2 regions of the Neobacillus sp. S1227 genome follow, and region 2 is predicted to be linked to the other one. Evidence: riboswitches for the same ligand, from Rfam matches in the RefSeq annotation. Region 2 holds a riboswitch; the other holds the start of a gene.
The links. Region 2 has a riboswitch for glycine ahead of gcvT (glycine cleavage system aminomethyltransferase GcvT). Riboswitches for the same ligand answer to the same signal wherever they lie in the genome.

Region 1 (9,684 bases), 1.4 Mb from region 2:
ATGGCATTCATCAGCTTATTCTGATGCTGATATCTATGTTCGATTATTTGCCTGCTTTCCTCGATGTTTGTTTTTTGGATATCTGGTTTCAGGGCAGGCATAAGTGTATCTGAAGGAATCTGCTGCGAATGGGTAAAGTCAAGGACATTAAGATGAACCAACAGTTCCCCGACATCTTTATATTCTGTATCATTTAAAATCGGCAAGGATTGATGGAATTGTTCCAATTGCCTGCGTTCGCTAATCGGGAGATTGTTTTTTGAAATAATATCTTTGATCAGATCGATAACCGTTATGCTCGAAATAAACGGACCGATTAGAATACTCCCATAAAAAGCTTGGTTTCTCCATATTCCGGCAGCAATATACTCAAGACCAAACGGGCTAATATAGTGATAGTAGCGATTGGATTCGTTCCTATGCAGGGTATCATGGATATGATCAATCTCATGGTCTGGATGAACCAAAACGGATGGAATAGAATGGTTGATTAGCTGGAAAATTGACTTTTCATCTGGGTCATATAAACGGAGATCTATTTTGGTAATCGAATGAAGTATGTGGCTAATTTTTATGAAATTTTGATAGTTCATAGTTCCCACAAAAAATCCCCTCCAAATTTAATGTACATTGAAATATGAAAAATAGCAAAATAATTACTAATCTAGTAAAAATATTACGGTTTTTAATTGAAATGATTTATTATAATCAAATTAAAGCCCTTACACATAGGGGTTTATATAAAGTGAATTTTTAAATTTATATAAGTAAATAATTTGGTTTGAGAAAAGTTTTCTGTACATGAATGGAGGAGAACGAATATGTTATATCCAATTTCAACGGATAGCCGTGTGGTCATGGATTTAAGTGGTGTTTGGAAGTTTATGATTGATGATGAAGTAAAAGAAGTAGATGTAAACCAGCCGCTCCCAACAGGTGAGTCCATGGCAGTTCCGGCTTCTTTTAACGATCAAGCAGTATCGCCTGAAATTCGCCAGCATAGCGGGTTTGTTTGGTATGAAAGAGAATTTACCGTTGCCAAAGCATTGCGTGATGAACGATTAGTATTGCGATTTGGCTCTGCTACCCATGAAGCATGGGTATATGTGAATGGCAAACTTGTTGCCCAGCATAAAGGCGGCTTTACTCCATTTGAGGCTGAGATTAATGAAGTCTTAGTTCCTGGGGCGAACCGATTAACTGTTCGTGTTAGCAATCTGTTGGATTATACGGCTTTGCCAGTAGGAAATTATAGTGAGAAGACAGATGAAAATGGAAGGCTTATCCGTAAAGTTGATGAAAATTTTGACTTCTTTAACTATGCAGGGCTGCATCGTCCTGTCAAAATTTATTCAACCCCGGTGAATTATATTGATGATATTGTGATTGTACCGAATGTGGATTTAGCTGCAAAGAATGCAGATATACAAATTTCAGTTAAAACTGGCGGAAATTTCGATGAAGTGCGGGTTACCATTCTTGATGAACAAGGCATTACTGTCGCCCAAGCTTCTGGAACTGATATAAATGCAGTAATTGAGAACGTTCATTTATGGCAGCCGCTCAATGCTTATCTTTATACAGCTAAAGTTGAAGGGCTAAACAATGGAGAAGTGGAAGATGTCTATGAAGAACAGTTTGGTGTCCGTAAGATAGAAGTAAAGAGCGGCAAGTTCTTAATCAACGGCGAACCATTCTACTTCAAAGGCTTTGGCAAGCATGAAGATACGCATGTTCGCGGCCGTGGACTTGATGAAGTCTATAATGTGCACGATATTAATTTGATGAAAGCCATGGGTGCAAACTCATTCCGGACATCGCATTATCCATATTCCGAAGAAATGATGCGTCTTTGCGACCGTGAAGGAATTGTCGTGATTGACGAAACACCGGCAGTTGGATTAATGTTATCATTCACTTTTGATGTATCGATTTTAGAAAAAGGCGAGTTTGAAGACGATACTTGGGAAAAGTTGAGGACTGCTGAGGCTCATCAACAAGTCATCCGCGAGCTTATCGACCGCGATAAAAATCATGCTTGTGTCGTCATGTGGTCGATTGCCAACGAGGCAGCCACTTATTCAAAAGGTTCTTTCGAGTATTTTGAACCGTTATTTAATCTGGCTCGTGAATTAGATCCACAAAAGCGTCCGTGTACGTATGTCGGCATCATGATGGCAACGCCAAAATCTGACAAATGTACAGACTTGGTTGATGTGATTGCCTTAAACCGCTACTATGGCTGGTATGTACAACATGGCGACTTGAAGACAGCTGAAGAAAAAACTCGTAAAGAGCTGCTGGAATGGCAAGAAAAATACCCAGATAAGCCAATTATGTACACCGAGTATGGTGCGGATACGGTAGCCGGGTTCCATAGCGCACTTGGCGAGCCATTTAGTGAGGAATACCAAGAAGATTATTACCGCATGAACAGCAAGGTATTTGATGAAATCCCTAACTTTGTCGGGGAACAATTATGGAACTTCGCGGATTTCCAAACAAAGTTTGGAATCATGCGTGTCCAAGGTAATAAAAAGGGTATCTTTACCCGTGCCAGAGAACCAAAAATGGTCGTACGCTATTTAAGCCAGCGTTGGAATGGCATCCCGAACCTAGGATACAAAAAATAGAGGTTAGATCTCTGTTTTATGAATAAAACCCTGTCCAAATATGATTTGGATAGGGTTTTTTATTTAATATCAGTAGTGTTGTGCGTTTCTTTTATTGCCTTTTTGAATTTCAGCTTCGTTTTTTAAGCCAGTCAGCAATGAGTAGCACATGGCGAGCATGATAATGGCAAATGGGAGTGCGGCTGCGATAGAAGCAGTTTGCAGAACCTCCAAACCGCCTGCGAGCAGCAGAACAGCAGCTAAAGCAGATTGGATGACGCCCCATGTCATTTTTATTTTGTTAGAAGGATTAAACGTGCCGCCTTCGCTTAGCATTCCCAATACAAAGGTCGCAGTATCAGCAACAGTAATATAATAAATAGCTACCACGGCGAAGCCTAAAATGCTTAATAGGGTGCTTAATGGAAGGTGGTCGAAGAATATAAATATAGACAAGTCTATATTTTCAGCGATATGTTTTGCCAAACCGTGATTTTGGGGATTTTGAACAAGGTCAAGCGCTGCTCCGCCAAACACGGACATCCAAAGACAGGTTCCAAGTGTTGGAAAAATTAATACCCCAACCACAAACTCCTTTATCGTCCTCCCTCTCGAAACCCGAGCAATGAACATGCCGACAAATGGCGCCCAGGCAATCCACCATGCCCAGTAAAATAAGGTCCATGAAGCAATCCATTTTTCCCCTTTGCCAAAGGGGCTTAACCGTAAACTCATATGGACAAAGTCACTTAAATAAAGTCCCATTGTGTTAAAAAACACTTTAATAACGGTCATGGCTGGACCTACAAGCATAATTAGTATAAGGATTGCCACTGAGAAGATGATGGCTGCGTTTGATAAATATTTGATTCCTCTTTCCAAGCCTGTATTAATGGAAATAATAAAAAGTACTGTTGCGACTACAATGACAACGAGCTGAATAAATAATGTATTAGGAATGCCAAATATGTCATGCATACCCGCAGTAACCTGCATCGCACCAAGCCCCAAAGAGGTTGCAATCCCAAAAACTGTTGCAAAGATGGACAGGATATCAATCGTTTTGCCAATCGGACCGTAAATCCTGTCGCCCAAAATGGGATGGAACGCTGAACTGATCGCCGCGGGAAGCCTTTTATTATATTGAAAAAAGGCAAGGGCTAACCCAATAACGGTGTAAATTGCCCATGGGTGCAGGCCCCAATGGAAAAATGTATATTTCATTGCGGTGTTGGCTGCGTCAATCGTATAACCTTTCCCGTACGGAGGAGCTGTGTAGTGGGTTACTGGTTCAGCAACGCTCCAGTACACAATCCCGACACCCATACCTGCACCGAACAGCATTGCCAGCCAGGAAGCGGTAGAGAAATCAGGCTTATCCGTTCTCCTTCCGAGTTTGATATTTCCATACTTTGAGAGCAACAAGTAGATAGAAAAAAAGACAAAGAATAGAGTGGCGCCGAGATAAACCCATCCAAGGTAATCAATGGAGCCATTATAAACAGAGTTGGTGACTTTGGTAAGATTATCTGTAAAAAAAACTCCCCAAATAATAAAAATGATGGTCAGCAATAGAGAGATAATAAATACACTATTTTCTTTAATCTTTTCCATGAAATCCTCCTGGCATTTGATGAATGCTTATATATATATAGATTTAGCTCTGTCAATTATTAAAAGGATTGTATTGAAACTCCCACATATCCTTATTCATCAACTCTTCATGCGGCACCTCTAACCCGCCGCCAAGATAAATGGTTTGCCCTTTAATCGCAACCACCATCGCTTCAATTAACACATCACGGTCCTTCTTTTTATACACGTCTCCCAACTGTATTGATAGGTCGCCGTATGGATGAACAATTTGCGGGCTAGCATCATCAAGGTTATCCTCCACATTTATCATGTCTTTATAATCGATAGGATGACTGTCAGGAGCACGTCCAGGTACCATCAATAAATATTCGGTATGCTTGATACCATCCAAATCGCTAGTAATGACCCCTTTGTTATCAACAGTTTCGACCACTTCAAATTCATTTAAAGAATAATGATCCAGGGTATCGGGATCTGGATTGTTAATTAAAATATAATCTCCAGCTTGAGGCCTTTGATTTTTCCGAAGTGTGTATACTTTATGGTCAAAAATAAAACTGTCATTTTCTTTTGGTATATATCTCTCCACACTCACTGCATTGGTTATATGCTGTGATAAATCTCTTAGCTTTATAAGATGAACGGAGAATTTATACATTGGTTTAACACCATATACCTTGTGTAACTCATTGTTATAGTATACAAATTGCCCTTTTCTTACTTGATACAGTTTCACTCCTAAATCTCCTTTCAATCATAGGTAGAATAGAATTCATAAAACATGGAGTTTGGATTCATGGAATTCTTCTTTAGGATGGCTTTTTTTAGAAAAAACTATTATCTATGTAAAATAGAAAAGGCTGAAATATACAGATATAAAATGTATATTTCAGCCTTTACTCGAATTTTTATTTAATATGTTCTTTGGAAGTGAACGTGGTGCTCAGCTTTCAGATCTGTTCAACATTTTGACGATCTGTTTGTTTATTTGGCGGGGAAAAAGTATTCTATTATCAAATGGTTAATGATGGAGAGTACGAAGAAATTGGTGCTGTTTAGCAAAATAAAAAGAGGTTGAAACCAAAACATTTCAACCTCTTTTTCATTATTTATTATTCAGCATCCATAAATGGATAAGCAACCTCTGCAGTTGGTGCGAAGTTTTCTTTGATGACACGTGGACTTGTCCAGCGAATCATGTTAAATATAGATCCTGCTTTATCGTTTGTACCAGAACCACGTGAACCGCCAAATGGCTGCTGATTAATCATCGCGCCGGTTGGTTTATCATTGATATAGAAGTTTCCAGCTGCGCCGGATAAGCGATTTTCTAAGTGAAGAATGGCCCCGCGATCTTGTGCAAAGATCGAACCTGTTAATGCATACATAGAAGCAGTATCTACTGCATGCAATGTTTCTTCTAATTTATCATTTTCGTATACATAGATTGTTAAAACTGGTCCAAAAATTTCCTCTACCATTGTCTTAAAGTTTGGATTGGTAGTCACAATAATGGTCGGTTGAACGAAATATCCAACGGAATCATCATACGTACCGCCAGCAATTATTTCTGCTTCTTCAGAAGCTGCAGCATAGTCGATATAGCTAGTAATCGAATCAAAAGCCGCTTTATCAATAACGGCACCCATGAAGTTTCTAAAGTCACGGACATCCCCAACTTTAAGCTTTGCTGTTTTTTCCACTAAACCAGCTTTTACTTCTTCCCACATGCTAGCAGGAATATAAGCACGAGAAGCTGCGGAACATTTTTGACCTTGGTATTCAAATGCACCACGAACAAGGTTCGCTACTACTTTATCTGCTTGAGCCGTTTCGTGAGCAAATACGAAGTCTTTACCGCCTGTTTCCCCAATTAATCGAGGATATGATTTATAGTTTGCAATGTTTTCTCCTACTGTTTTCCAAATGGTCTGGAACGTACTTGTTGATCCAGTAAAATGGAATCCAGACATCCGAGGGTCTGTTAATACTACTTCTGATACTTGTGAACCACGAGAAGGTACGAAGTTGATGACGCCTTTTGGTAATCCTGCTTCTTCTAAAATTCGCATAAAGTAGTAGTTTGCCAGAATAGAAGTTGTGGCTGGTTTCCACACGACGACGTTCCCCATCATGGCAGGAGCTGCTGGCAAGTTTCCGCCAATAGCTGTGAAGTTAAATGGAGAGATCGCCAATACAAAACCATCTAGTGGGCGGTAATCTGTGCGATTCCAAACATTTTTCATACTACTTGGTTGAATTTGATAGACTTGATTCGCATAATCAACGCCAAAACGTAAGAAGTCTACTAATTCTTGTGCAGAATCAATTTCAGCTTGAATGACTGTCTTGGACTGACCTAACATCGTCGCAGCATTCATTACGTCACGGTATGGGCCAGAGATTAAATCAGCAGCTTTTAAGAAAATAGCAGCGCGGTGTTCCCAAGCCATATTTGCCCATGCTTCTTTGGCAGCCATCGCTGCTTCAACCGCATCACGCAGCTCCTTTTCCCCGGCTTGCGAATAGTTCGCTAACACATGTTGATGATCATGGGGCATAACCACTTGCTTCACTGTATCTGTCTTTATATTTTCGCCATTAATAATCACAGGAATATCGATTACGATACTGGATTGGCGTTGTAATTCAGCTTTTAATGTTTCCCGCTCTTTTGTACCAGGAGCATAAGTATTGCCAGGTTCATTTGCAGGTGTTGGGATTTTGAAAATTCCGTTACTCATTCTCTCACGTTCCTTCCCGTTTATATATTCTGTTTCATGTATAGACAAATCTACGTAATTCGACAATTATTATAACATACTTTTTCTATTCTTGGGCTCTTCGAGTCATTTATTGTTGACAAAGTAACTATGGACTACTAAAATTTAAAATTATTCGACAATATTTATAAAACTTAATAATTAGCAGGCTATGATTGCTATGGATCAAACTATAGCAGGAGCAGCTTCTGGAGAGACCGCGAGGATTTCGCGGCGCCGAAGGGTTCACAATCTCAGGCAAAAGGACAGAAGAGTACTAAATATTTATTTGTCATGCAGGTTGTTAGCGTAACAAGTTATATTTGCTATTCTTATGACCTAAGAGATTGGAGGACATCCAATCTCTTTTTTTATTGGGTTTTAATAATTTTTAGGGGGAGTCAAGGTTGGCACAGCAAGAATTAAAGCGGAATTTAGCAAATCGGCACGTTCAACTAATTGCAATTGGCGGTACCATTGGTACAGGATTATTCCTAGGATCGGGTAAAGCGATCCAATTGGCAGGCCCATCTATCATTCTAGCTTATTTGGCCGTAGGAATTGCCTGTTTCTTTGTGATGAGGGCACTCGGAGAACTCCTGCTGTCTAAAGCAGGTTATCAATCTTTTACTGACATTGCCGAGGATTATCTTGGACCACGGGTTGCGTTTGTTACGGGATGGACCTATTGGTTTTGCTGGATAATGACTGCAATGGCTGACGTGATTGCCGTTGGTGTATATGTACGATATTGGTTCGATATCCCGCAGTGGATACCTGCAATTGTCTGTTTGGTCATCTTATTGGGTCTTAATCTGCTAACGGTAAAGCTTTTTGGAGAATTGGAGTTCTGGTTTGCTTTAATAAAGGTAATTACCATTCTCGCCTTAATCGGCATTGGGGTTATTTTGCTAGTGATGGGATTCAAGACGGATGCAGGGACGGTCTCTATTAAAAATCTTTGGGAACATGGCGGCTTTTTTCCAAATGGAGTCACAGGCTTCTTGCTTTCATTCCAAATGGTCGTTTTTGCATTCGTTGGTGTGGAATTAGTGGGTGTATCGGCAGCAGAAACAGCCAATCCGGAAAAAAGCATTCCATCGGCCATTAATAAAATTCCTTTACGGATTTTATTTTTCTACGTGGGCGCATTGATCGTCCTTCTATGTATTAACCCATGGACGGATTTGAATGCCGCTGAAAGTCCGTTTGTCAAAACGTTTAGCTTAGTCGGGATCCCGATTGCCGCGGGAATTATTAATTTTGTTGTCTTAACTTCAGCCGCTTCTGCTTGTAACAGTGGGATGTTTTCAACAAGCAGGATTTTATTTAATTTAAGCAATAATAGCCAGGGACCAGCCAATTTTGCAAGACTGAATAAAAATCATGTGCCAAGTAACGCTTTATTGGTTTCGGGTCTTATTCTGACAGGGGGAGCGCTCCTTAGCAAACTTATTCCGGAGCAGGCTTTCGGAATCGTAACCACGATAAGTGCCATTTGTTTTATTTGGGTATGGGGCGTCATTCTGATTTGTCATGTAAGGTATAAGACAACTCGTCCGGATTTACAGGCAAAATCAAAATTTAAAGCGCCTTTTACACCATTTGTTAATTACGCGGTCCTAACCATGTTTGCGGCGATTCTCATCATCATGCTGTTCGCCGATGCTACCCGTCCGGCCCTATTGTTGACACCACTATGGTTTATTCTATTATTTGCTCTGTATTTCTATATAGGGAACAAAGAGAAAAAATGATAATGATCAGCATAGATTCAAATTGAGTAAAAGAAATGAGGCTGACTCAAAAGGTCGTTGAATGACGACCCTTTTGAGTCAGTTTTTTATTTATTTTTGGTCAGTGTTGCGGAATTTTTGTGTTCGAAACGAGGGTAACCCCCTGGATGAAAGGAGCTAAGGATAGTTGGATTCATCTTTTCAACAGCCAAATCTACAATTGGCCATAGATGATGTTCGGGGATTCGGACCTCAATATCCATTGGTAGAACCAATTGGCCTGTCGTGGTATAATTTATGTACATAAGAAAGTCATTCCTTTCCGGTATTGTGTTTGTGTGGTAACTTCATTATACCAAATGGAATGATTTTCTTATTTTTTCACACTGTTGATTGGAGCGGAAGGCGGCGAAGACTCCTGCGGGAGTAGTGGGACAGGTGAGACCCCGCAGGCGTTTACGCCGAGGAGGCTCACCGCCCACCCCGCGGAAAGCGAAGCCGCCTGGAGCGGAAATCAACAGACCATTTTCAAAGACATAATAGAAAAAGAGGGTGTCCCTAAAAGTTATACTTTTGGGACACCCTCTTTTTCATATTAACTTAATTTCCTAATTAAATAATCCGAGCTGTCACCATTCCAGAGATTTGTTTTACTTTTTCCTCTAAACCTGGAATAACATCGCCGTTTACTCTATTATCAATGTCAATAATTGTATACGCATAACCCCCGCGGCTTCTGTTGACCATATCAGCAATGTTTAAATCATAGCTGGATATTGCAGATGTAATCTGTCCAACCATATTTGGAACATTCTGATGGAATGCTGCCACGCGCAGTTTACCAGTATAAGGGAGGCAGGTATTTGGGAAATTCACTGAGTTTTTGATGTTTCCTGTTTCTAAAAATTCCTTCACTTGACGAGCTGCCATGATCGCGCAATTTTCCTCTGATTCTTTTGTGGAGGCGCCTAAGTGCGG
Region 2 (9,684 bases):
CTTCTTAAATAATGCCCTTTGTAAAAGCCCGCATAACCCCTATTCACTGTAATCACCTTAATTCATAGTTTCTTCATTGAGTGGGTTTTTTGTGTGTAATGTTGCGGCCTCGTGGATGGATTATATTCTGCTAGTGCAGGTTCACCATCTATGCGTTGCCCCTGACTAGACTTTTAGATCTAGCCTTCGGTTCGGATTAGCATCTCAGCCTTCCCGCTTTATTCCGCAATTTTTAACGTGAGGCAAACTAAGCTACCTTACCACACGGATTCGTTGCTACTACCTGTTGACCATATGCTTTAGCATTTGTCATGTCATTGGCATTATCGATGAAGAATATGCCTGGTTCAGCAGAGTATGTTGCGCATATATTAATCAAGTTCCAAAGTTCTTTTGCCTTGATCTTTTTGTAAACACGAACTTTGTGGCCTAATCTTTCCCACTCACGAACGTCTCCAACTTCATGCCATTTTTCATTATAGATTTTCATTTCCTCTTGGTCGTAGTTTTCAACGTAAGGGAAACGTAGTTCGTATTCACCATCGTTTTCGACAGCTTCCATAAATTCTTTCGTTAAGCAAACTGAGATGTTTGCACCAGTCAAAAATTCAGGATTGTGAACTGTATAAGTACCACCTGTTGCCAATTTTTCTTCAGCATCTGCAATAATTGCTTCACTAAAGCCGCCATAGCCAGGAATGTTTTTATAATTCACAATTCCTTGGTACATTGCTTCCTCTTGCAGAGTGAATGGTGTAAACTTCAGCTTTTCTTTTGCAAGCTTTTTGATTGTTTCATCAGATGTATTTTCAATTAAGAATCTTAGAATTCTAGGATTTTGCATCTTTGAAATAATAAATTCAATGATGTCTGGATGCCAATCCGCGAGCATGATCATCTGGGCACCCCTGCGCGAACCCCCTTGCTCAACAAGATGAGTCAACTTCGCAATATCATCGAGCCAAGAAACCGAACCGGATGACTTACCATTTACACCTCTTGCTAAGGTGTTCCTTGGCCGTAATGTCGAACCATTGGTTCCAACACCGCCGCCGCGGCTCATGATTTCCATAACCTGCTTGCGGTGGTCGGAGATTCCTTCACGAGAATCCGCTACGAACGGCATTACATAGCAGTTGAAATAAGTTACCTCAGTACCGGAGCCCGCACCATAAAGAACACGACCAGCCGGAATGAAGTTCAAGTTCACTAGCTCTTGATAGAACTTTTCTGTCCATTCGATGCGCTTCTCTTCCGTCTCTTCTACGGCAGCAATGCCAGTCGCAACACGTTTAGCAATCTGCTCATAGAAAAGCTCTAACGGCTTTTCAATGACATCAAGCGAACTATAAATAACTCCAGTTTCTGCTGCTTCACCATCGAGGACGCCTCTAAATTCCTCTTCTACTAAAACCTTAGCTTTCTTCTTCTCCCAATCGATTTCCTGAATGTATCCTAAGCCGCGTGCCGGGAATTTTGGATCTTCTTTAATCGTAAGAACAACAAAGTCGCCGTTTGTAAGGGTAATTTTTTCAGTGTCTTTGAAGGTGTAGCGGTCCAACATAACTAATCGCGAAACACCCTTATGAGTTATTTTCATATCTGGGGTGACCGGGTGCACCTGTGGAAAAAGGCGGATATCCTCATTCAACCTCCCAAAATCAATATTCAATTCTTGTCTAAAAACTACAGACATGAATACAACTCCTTTATCTATATTCTCTATCTTGTGTAGGAATCTAGTAAGCTTTTGCTTATCTAGTTGGTTTAATAAATTTAAGTTACCATATATGAACATTGCATGGCAACTAAAAATCAATATATAGTACCGAAAATATTTTCGACACCCCTATATATTGTTATTTGATACAAAAAACATTTATTTTGTCAAACTCTAAAATAAATAGATTCACGAGAAAATAAAAGATTTAGTGTAATTTTCGCCATAAAACGAGAAATTTTAACAATTTTCGCCGGTTGCCTCCAATAAAACAGGAAAAAAGCGGCAAAGCCGCTTTAGCAAGTCATCTTTTAAAATTCCACTCATCATCTTCATATCGTACTTTGGCGAGCTTATTAACATAGGCAAGCTCTTCATCCGTCAACTGATAGGGTTCAAGCTCAATATTTAAACCTTCTGCAAATCCTTTATAAAAAGCCTCCTTGGCCTCGTCAAGAGTTATCCTTCGCGGACTAATCGCATTAATAGCAACAGCCTTGTCCTTGAACGCTTTTTTCATCCGCTCCTTCACCCGGTCATTCGGGTACTTGAATAAGCTAAAAAGCTTGTCTTCATCCAGGTCCAAAAGAATCGAACCGTGCTGCAGAATAACACCTTTCTGCCGTGTTTGAGCACTTCCTGCTACCTTGCGCCCTTCCACCACTAACTCATACCAGCTGGGAGCATCAAAGCAAACCGCGGACCTAGGATTTTTTAAGGCATCCCGTTCCTCAGCTGTTTTCGGAACAGCAAAATATGCTTCAAGTCCCAGTTGATGAAATCCTTTTAAAATCCCTTCAGAAATAACTCGATAAGCCTCGGTAACTGTTTTGGGCATTGCTGGATGCTCCTCTGAAACAATTACGCTGTATGTCAGTTCATGCTCATGGAGAACCCCTCTTCCGCCAGTCGGTCTTCTGACAAAGCCAAGGCCGTGTGCTTTTACCGCTTCCATATCAATTTCTTTTTCAACCTTTTGAAAGTAACCAACGGACAGCGTCGGCGGGTTCCAGCCGTAAAATCGGATCACCGGTGGAATTTTCCCCTCGCTGTGCCAATCTAACAACGCTTCATCCAATGCCATATTAAAAGCAGGAGAACTATTGCCAGAATCGATAAACCACCATATTTCCTTTTCCATAGAAAAACCTCGTTTATTTATAATTTCCTTTTTTAGTCTATCAAAATGATGGGGAAATTCAAAATAAGATGTTTCTGGTATAATTTTTTAAGAAGATTTTTGTCCATTCTTCTTTATCTTTAAGAAAATGACTTATATAATAAATACTAGTGCAACAAGCTTGAAGGGGGCAAATAGAAGTTGAATTCACTTTATGTTTTATTAATTATTGTCGTTGCGGTTATCATCTACTCTGTTTTTACTTTTTTCTATCAAAAAAGGATTGTAAAAACAGTAACAGAAGAGGAATTCCGTGCAGGATACAGAAAGGCACAGCTGATTGATGTTCGTGAACCAAATGAATTTGAAGGCGGACATATTTTAGGAGCACGTAATATTCCAATGTCACAAATTAGAATGCGTATGAAAGAAATCAGACCAGACATGCCTGTTTATTTATATTGCCAAAGCGGCATGCGCAGTGCTCGTGCAGCTCAATTTTTACACAAAAAAGGCTACAAGGATCTAACCCAGCTTCAAGGCGGGTTCAAAAAGTGGTCTGGTAAAGTGAAAGCAAAAAAATAATCGTAATTTAATGGTCTCCAGAACATTTCTGGGGGCTTTTATATTGATCTTTATTTTAAAAATAGGACCTATTAAACGTTCTATTGGTGAATTGAAAACCTAAAAAAACAGGCTCCGGAGCATCCAGAGCCTGTTTATCTTTTTATGCATTCTGATATCGTAAAACCGGCTTACGCGCAGCAGTAGTTTCATCTAAGCGGCCTACGACGGTTGTGTGCGGAGCCTCCTGGACGATTTCCGGATTTTCCTCCGCTTCCTTGGCAATTTGGATCATGATGTCGACAAAGGAATCTAACGTTTCCTTAGATTCTGTTTCCGTCGGCTCAATCATGATACATTCTTCCACATTTAATGGGAAGTAAATGGTTGGCGGATGGAAGCCGAAATCAAGAAGCCGCTTCGCAATATCCAATGTACGGACGCCCAATTTCTTCTGGCGTCTTCCACTTAATACAAACTCATGCTTACAATGTCTGTCAAACGGCAGGTCATAATACTCCGCCAATCTTCTCATCATATAGTTAGCATTTAAAACAGCATATTCAGTCACTGCTTTTAAGCCATCTGGCCCCATAGACCGAATATAGGTATAAGCGCGGACGTTAATGCCAAAGTTGCCGTAGTATGGCTTAACACGGCCAATTGATTGCGGACGGTCATAATCTAGGACATACTCATCGCCGCTTTTAGAAATAACTGGTTTTGGCAGAAACGGAATTAAATCTGCCTTCACACCGACAGGACCGGAACCTGGTCCGCCGCCTCCGTGCGGGCCAGTAAACGTTTTATGAAGATTCAAGTGGACCACGTCAAACCCCATATCTCCAGGACGAGCTTTTGACAGAACCGCGTTTAGGTTTGCTCCGTCGTAATAAACCTTACCACCAGCTTCATGGACAATTTCGGCAATTTCGACAATGTGTTCTTCAAAAAGGCCCAGTGTATTTGGGTTAGTTAGCATTAGTGCTGCTGTATCCTCCCCCACCACTCTCCGTAGATCCTCTAAGTCTACTAGGCCGTTTTCATTCGATTTTACTGTAATAGTTTCTAAACCGGCAACTGTTGCAGAAGCTGGGTTAGTACCGTGAGCGGAGTCAGGTACGATAACTTTTGTACGTTTTAGGTCGCCATTTGCTTCATGGTATGCGCGAATCATCATCAGGCCGGTCCATTCCCCATGTGCGCCTGCTGCAGGCTGCAGTGTTACCTCATCCATACCGGTAATTTCCTTCAAATGCTGCTGCAGGTCATATAAAAGCTCTAGCGCACCTTGAACGGAACTTTCATCCTGAAGCGGGTGAATATGAGCAAACCCGTTGTAGCGTGCTACATTCTCATTAATCTTAGGATTGTATTTCATCGTACAAGAACCTAATGGATAAAATCCGGAGTCAACACCGTGATTCCGTCTTGAGAGAGACGTATAATGCCGCATGATATCAAGTTCAGAAACCTCAGGGAGCTGAGGCTCCTCTTCCCTTAAATATCCTTCTGGAAGGAGCGCAGCAACATCTGCTTCAGGAACATCCATTTCCGGAAGGCTGTATCCGACCCGGCCTGGTGTACTAACTTCAAAAATCAGCTTCTGGTCTTGATTAAGCATGCAAATCCCCCAATTCTTTCACTAATGTATCGATTTCTTCCTTCGTTCTTTGCTCAGTCACGCAAATGAGCATATGGCCCGCTAGATCAGGATAGTCACGGCCCAAATCATAACCGCCGATGATTCCTTTATTAAGCAGCTGCTGATTAACCTCTTTTACCGGTTTATTTAAATTGACAACAAACTCGTTAAAGGAATGACCATCATTAACCACTTCAAACCCTGCTTCTTTAAAAGCGATTTTCGCATAATTAGCCTTTTGTAAATTGGCTGCTGCCATTTCGCGAACACCTTTTTTTCCAAGGGCAGTCATCGCAACAGATGCTGCTAGAGCATTCAATGCTTGGTTGGAGCAAATATTAGAAGTCGCCTTATCACGGCGGATATGCTGCTCACGTGCCTGAAGAGTTAAAACAAAACCGCGGCGGCCTTGGTCATCTGTTGTCTGGCCGACAAGACGTCCGGGAACTTTACGCATTAGCTTGGTCGTAACCGCAAAATAGCCGCAGTGCGGACCTCCGAAGGCAGTCGGGATTCCAAACGGCTGGGCATCTCCGACAACAATATCTGCACCAAATTTTCCTGGAGGTGTCAAAATTCCAAGTGATAATGGATTGCTGGAAACAACAAACATGGCTTTATTTTCATGAATAATCTCTTCAAGTTCTTTTAAAGGTTCAATTCGACCTAAAAAGTTTGGATATTGAACGACAACCGCGGCTACGTCAGCATTTACCAATCCTTTTAGCGCTTCAACATCAGTAATGCCATCCTTCACAGGGACCTCAATCACATCAAGGTATTGACCCTTTGCGTAAGTTTTAAGAACCTCACGGGATTCAGGGTGAACAGCGCTGGAGACTAGAATGGTTTTTCTTTTCGTATGACCTGCGCTTAGCATTGCTGCTTCAGCAAGTGCGGTACCGCCGTCATACATTGAGGAGTTGGCCACATCCATTCCTGTTAATTCACAAATCATTGTTTGGAATTCAAAAATCGCCTGGAGCTCTCCTTGGGATATCTCCGGTTGATAAGGTGTATAGGCTGTATAGAACTCCGATCTTGAGATGACATGGTCAACGATAATCGGCATATAGTGGTCATAAACTCCGGCCCCTAAGAAAGACACATTCGATTTTAAATCAGCATTCCGGCTTGCTAACTGAAAGAGTTCCTTCATCAAAGCTGTTTCTGATTTTGCCGGTTTAATATTGTATTCACCTTTAAATCGTACTTTTTCAGGAATATCACTGAATAATTCATCGACAGTGGAAACGCCAATTGTCTCCAGCATTGCCTGCTTATCTTGTTCAGTCATGGGTAAATAGCGATGTTTCATAAACCTTGCTCCCTTCTGCTATTTCTTTTCTCTTTTATAAAAAGGTGTAGGAACCACTTTCGCTTTTAAACGTTTGCCGCGAATTTCAACTTCCACTTCGGTATCTAGTCCTGCATGTTCGGAAGAAATGAGGGCAAGACCGATGTTTTTCTTTAAGGTTGGGGACTGTGTACCGGTGGTAACTTCACCAATTAGCGCTTCCCCTTTGTAAACTGGATAGCCGTGACGCGGAATTCCCCGGTCAACCATTTCTATCCCAATAAGCTTCCGGGACAAACCTGCTTCCTTTTGTTTTACGAGAGCTTCTTTTCCAATAAAATCAGTCTCTTTATTCAATTTCACCGCAAATCCAATTCCTGCCTCAAGCGGGGAAATTTCTGGTGATAGTTCCTGGCCATAAAGCGCTAAGTTTGCTTCAAAACGAAGTGTGTCGCGTGCACCAAGACCGCAGGGAATCACTCCCTCATCTTTTCCTGCTTCTAGAATGGCTGTCCAGAGTTCGACAGCATCAGAGGCATCGCAGTATACTTCAAAGCCGTCTTCCCCTGTATAACCAGTTCTAGATACAAGTGCTTTTTTCCCATTTAAAACAACTTCCTGCTGGAATTTGAAAAAGCCGATTTGACTTATATCCGTCTCTGAAGCAAGCTTCTGTAATACTTTTTCTGCAAGGGGGCCTTGAAGCGCAAGCTGTGCCGTTGATTCAGACAGGTTTTCGATTGTTACATCGCCTTCAAGGTGCTTCTCCAGCCAGTTGTAGTCCTTTTCAATATTCGATGCGTTGACAACAAGTAAATAATGATTATCTTCAAGCTTATAAACAAGCAGGTCGTCTATAGTTCCACCGTTTTCATAGCACATCGCGGTATATTGTGCCCCGCCGTCTTTCACTTTAGAAATGTCATTTGTCATCAATTTTTGTAAATAATTGAGGCTGTCTGGGCCCTTTACTTCAACTTCGCCCATATGGGATACATCGAATAAACCGGCTTTCGTGCGTACAGCTTCATGCTCATCCTTGATGCTTGAAAACTGAACAGGCAACTCCCAGCCGCCAAAATCAATGGTTTTTCCACCGTATTCCTTGTAAACTTCGAACAGCGGAGTGCGTTTTAATTCCGTCATCATAAATCCCCCTTTATTTACTACATGTTCATTATTTGTAAAAATGAATTATTGCCAAATAACAAAAATAGGAAAACCATTTGTCATTTTCCTAAAAACAACAAAAAGGTGCAAAAAAGGACAGAAACCTCCCTTTACCAGTAAAGAAGGTCTCTGTCCTTGCACCTGAAAGTTTACCTAAATCGGCTTTCCCCTTTGGTGGCTGGTATCATCCAGCACTCTCCAGAGCTGCGTCCAACAAGAGTACTTTTGCCTGAGAGATTCACATCATCTGCTTGCTCCTTCGGCGCTACAAAGGTAGTCTCTCCCCTTGTTTTCATCCGCACTTATAAATATTATTTTCCAATTTGGTCATACTAATTATACTTAAAAAATAGATTAGCTTATTTAAATATTTAAAACTTTCAAAGCTAATATCATCCTACCATTAAAACAACATATCGGGCAATAATAATTTATCATAAAAAAGGAGCTGAAACGGATGAATGTCGAAATCGAATTTGATTCCTCCTGGCAGGATGATTTTTTACATAAAATTGATCATGATGGCCCCTGGGGAAATTGGGAGCTTTTTAAATTGGCCATCGATATTGAAAAACATTTGGTGGTCCCGGAATTCGAAGGTCTGCAAGCCCCAAAGCATCTGCCAAATTTGACGCCTCTCCCTCATCAGCTTGAAACGGCTAAGCAGGTGGTTGAAAATATGAACGGAAAAGCCATTCTTGCAGATGAAGTGGGCCTTGGTAAGACGATCGAAGCAGGATTAATTTTAAAAGAATACATGATTCGCGGATTAGTGAAAAAAGTGTTAATTCTTGTTCCCGCTTCCTTAGTCACCCAGTGGGCTCAGGAATTAAATAGCAAATTTTATATACCGGCTGTCACACAAAGAAAAAGCTATGTTTGGGATCAGTGTGATGTGGTTGTTTCCTCCATCGATACGGCCAAACGAAATCCGCATCGGGAGATTATTTACAAGCAGGACTATGACCTCATCATTATCGATGAAGCCCATAAATTAAAAAATAATAAAACAAAAAACTACGAATTTGTTCAAAACTTAAAAAAGAAGTTTTGTTTATTGCTTACGGCAACACCTATTCAAAACAGGATTGAGGAGATTTTTAACCTCGTATCCCTATTAAAGCCTGGTCACTTAGGAAATGAAACTGTCTTTTACGAAAAATATAAACGTGACTCCCGTTCCTTAAATGATGACCAGCATCTAAAAGAGCTAGTCAATAAAGTCATGATCCGCAACCGCCGGGCCGACACAGGAATCGAATGGACGAAACGGCATGTGGAGACGATTCCAATTGAATTTACAAAATCGGAACGCGACCTGTATGACTCCATTTTAGAGCTTAAAAATGCGGGGGACTGGGTTCAAACAAGCAGCTTTTCTGTGATGACATTACAACGGGAAGCATGCTCAAGCCGCGAGGCCGTTTTCTATACCTTAAAAAACATGCTTCTAAAAAAGGAAAACCCCACGCAGGCCTATCAAGAACAAATCAACTTTTTAATAAAAAAAGTGGAGAACGTCGAGCAAAATTCCAAGGCAGTAAAAGCCCTTGAATTAATTCAGAAAATAAATGATAAAGTGATCATATTTACGGAATACCGGGCTACACAATTATATTTACAGTGGTACTTAAAGCAGCATGGGATTTCCTCCGTTCCTTTCCGCGGCGGTTTTAAACGCGGGAAAAAGGATTGGATGCGCGAGTTGTTTCAAAAGAATGCCCAGGTGTTGATTGCGACGGAAGCGGGCGGGGAAGGAATTAACCTTCAATTTTGCAACCACATTATCAATTTTGATTTGCCATGGAACCCGATGAGATTGGAGCAGCGCATCGGAAGGATTCACCGCCTCGGTCAGGAAAAAGATGTCATGATCTATAATTTTGCCATCAAAAATACAGTTGAAGAGCATATTTTAAAACTTTTATACGAAAAGATTGATTTATTTGAAAAGGTTATCGGGGAACTAGATGATATTCTAACAAAATTAGAATTCGGAAATATTGAAGATCATATAATGGATATCTTTAGCGACTCCTGCTCTGAAGGGGAAATGCGGATTAAAATGGAGAATTTATCATCGATGATTGAATTTGCACAAAATATGAAAAAAGGAGAATCACATGCAGCAGCAGGAAATTCATAAGTTTCTTTTAAATTATTTTATG

Region 1: linked by a shared signal. The riboswitch ahead of ACZ5AE_RS28320 (amino acid permease) and the one ahead of gcvT (glycine cleavage system aminomethyltransferase GcvT) in region 2 are both predicted to bind glycine.

Annotation. Positions count from the first base shown of each region.
Region 1 is NZ_AP038276.1:5,713,059-5,722,742, reverse strand. Features, by position in the region: gene ACZ5AE_RS28345 (helix-turn-helix transcriptional regulator) at 1-593, opposite strand, end outside; gene uidA (beta-glucuronidase) at 822-2,633, shown strand; gene ACZ5AE_RS28335 (glycine betaine uptake BCCT transporter) at 2,703-4,226, opposite strand; gene ACZ5AE_RS28330 (hypothetical protein) at 4,279-4,944, opposite strand; gene pruA (L-glutamate gamma-semialdehyde dehydrogenase) at 5,321-6,952, opposite strand; glycine riboswitch at 7,170-7,250, shown strand; gene ACZ5AE_RS28320 (amino acid permease) at 7,378-8,727, shown strand; gene ACZ5AE_RS28315 (phosphoglycerate dehydrogenase) at 9,319-9,684, opposite strand, start outside.
Region 2 is NZ_AP038276.1:4,268,288-4,277,971, forward strand. Features, by position in the region: gene ACZ5AE_RS21440 (restriction endonuclease) at 1-47, opposite strand, end outside; partial or broken gene ACZ5AE_RS21445 (vitamin B12-dependent ribonucleotide reductase) at 257-1,696, opposite strand; gene ACZ5AE_RS21450 (lipoate--protein ligase family protein) at 2,025-2,861, opposite strand; gene ACZ5AE_RS21455 (rhodanese-like domain-containing protein) at 3,042-3,425, shown strand; gene gcvPB (aminomethyl-transferring glycine dehydrogenase subunit GcvPB) at 3,568-5,028, opposite strand; gene gcvPA (aminomethyl-transferring glycine dehydrogenase subunit GcvPA) at 5,021-6,367, opposite strand; gene gcvT (glycine cleavage system aminomethyltransferase GcvT) at 6,386-7,492, opposite strand; glycine riboswitch at 7,644-7,720, opposite strand; glycine riboswitch at 7,724-7,812, opposite strand; gene ACZ5AE_RS21475 (DEAD/DEAH box helicase) at 7,974-9,662, shown strand; gene ACZ5AE_RS21480 (YqhG family protein) at 9,640-9,684, shown strand, end outside.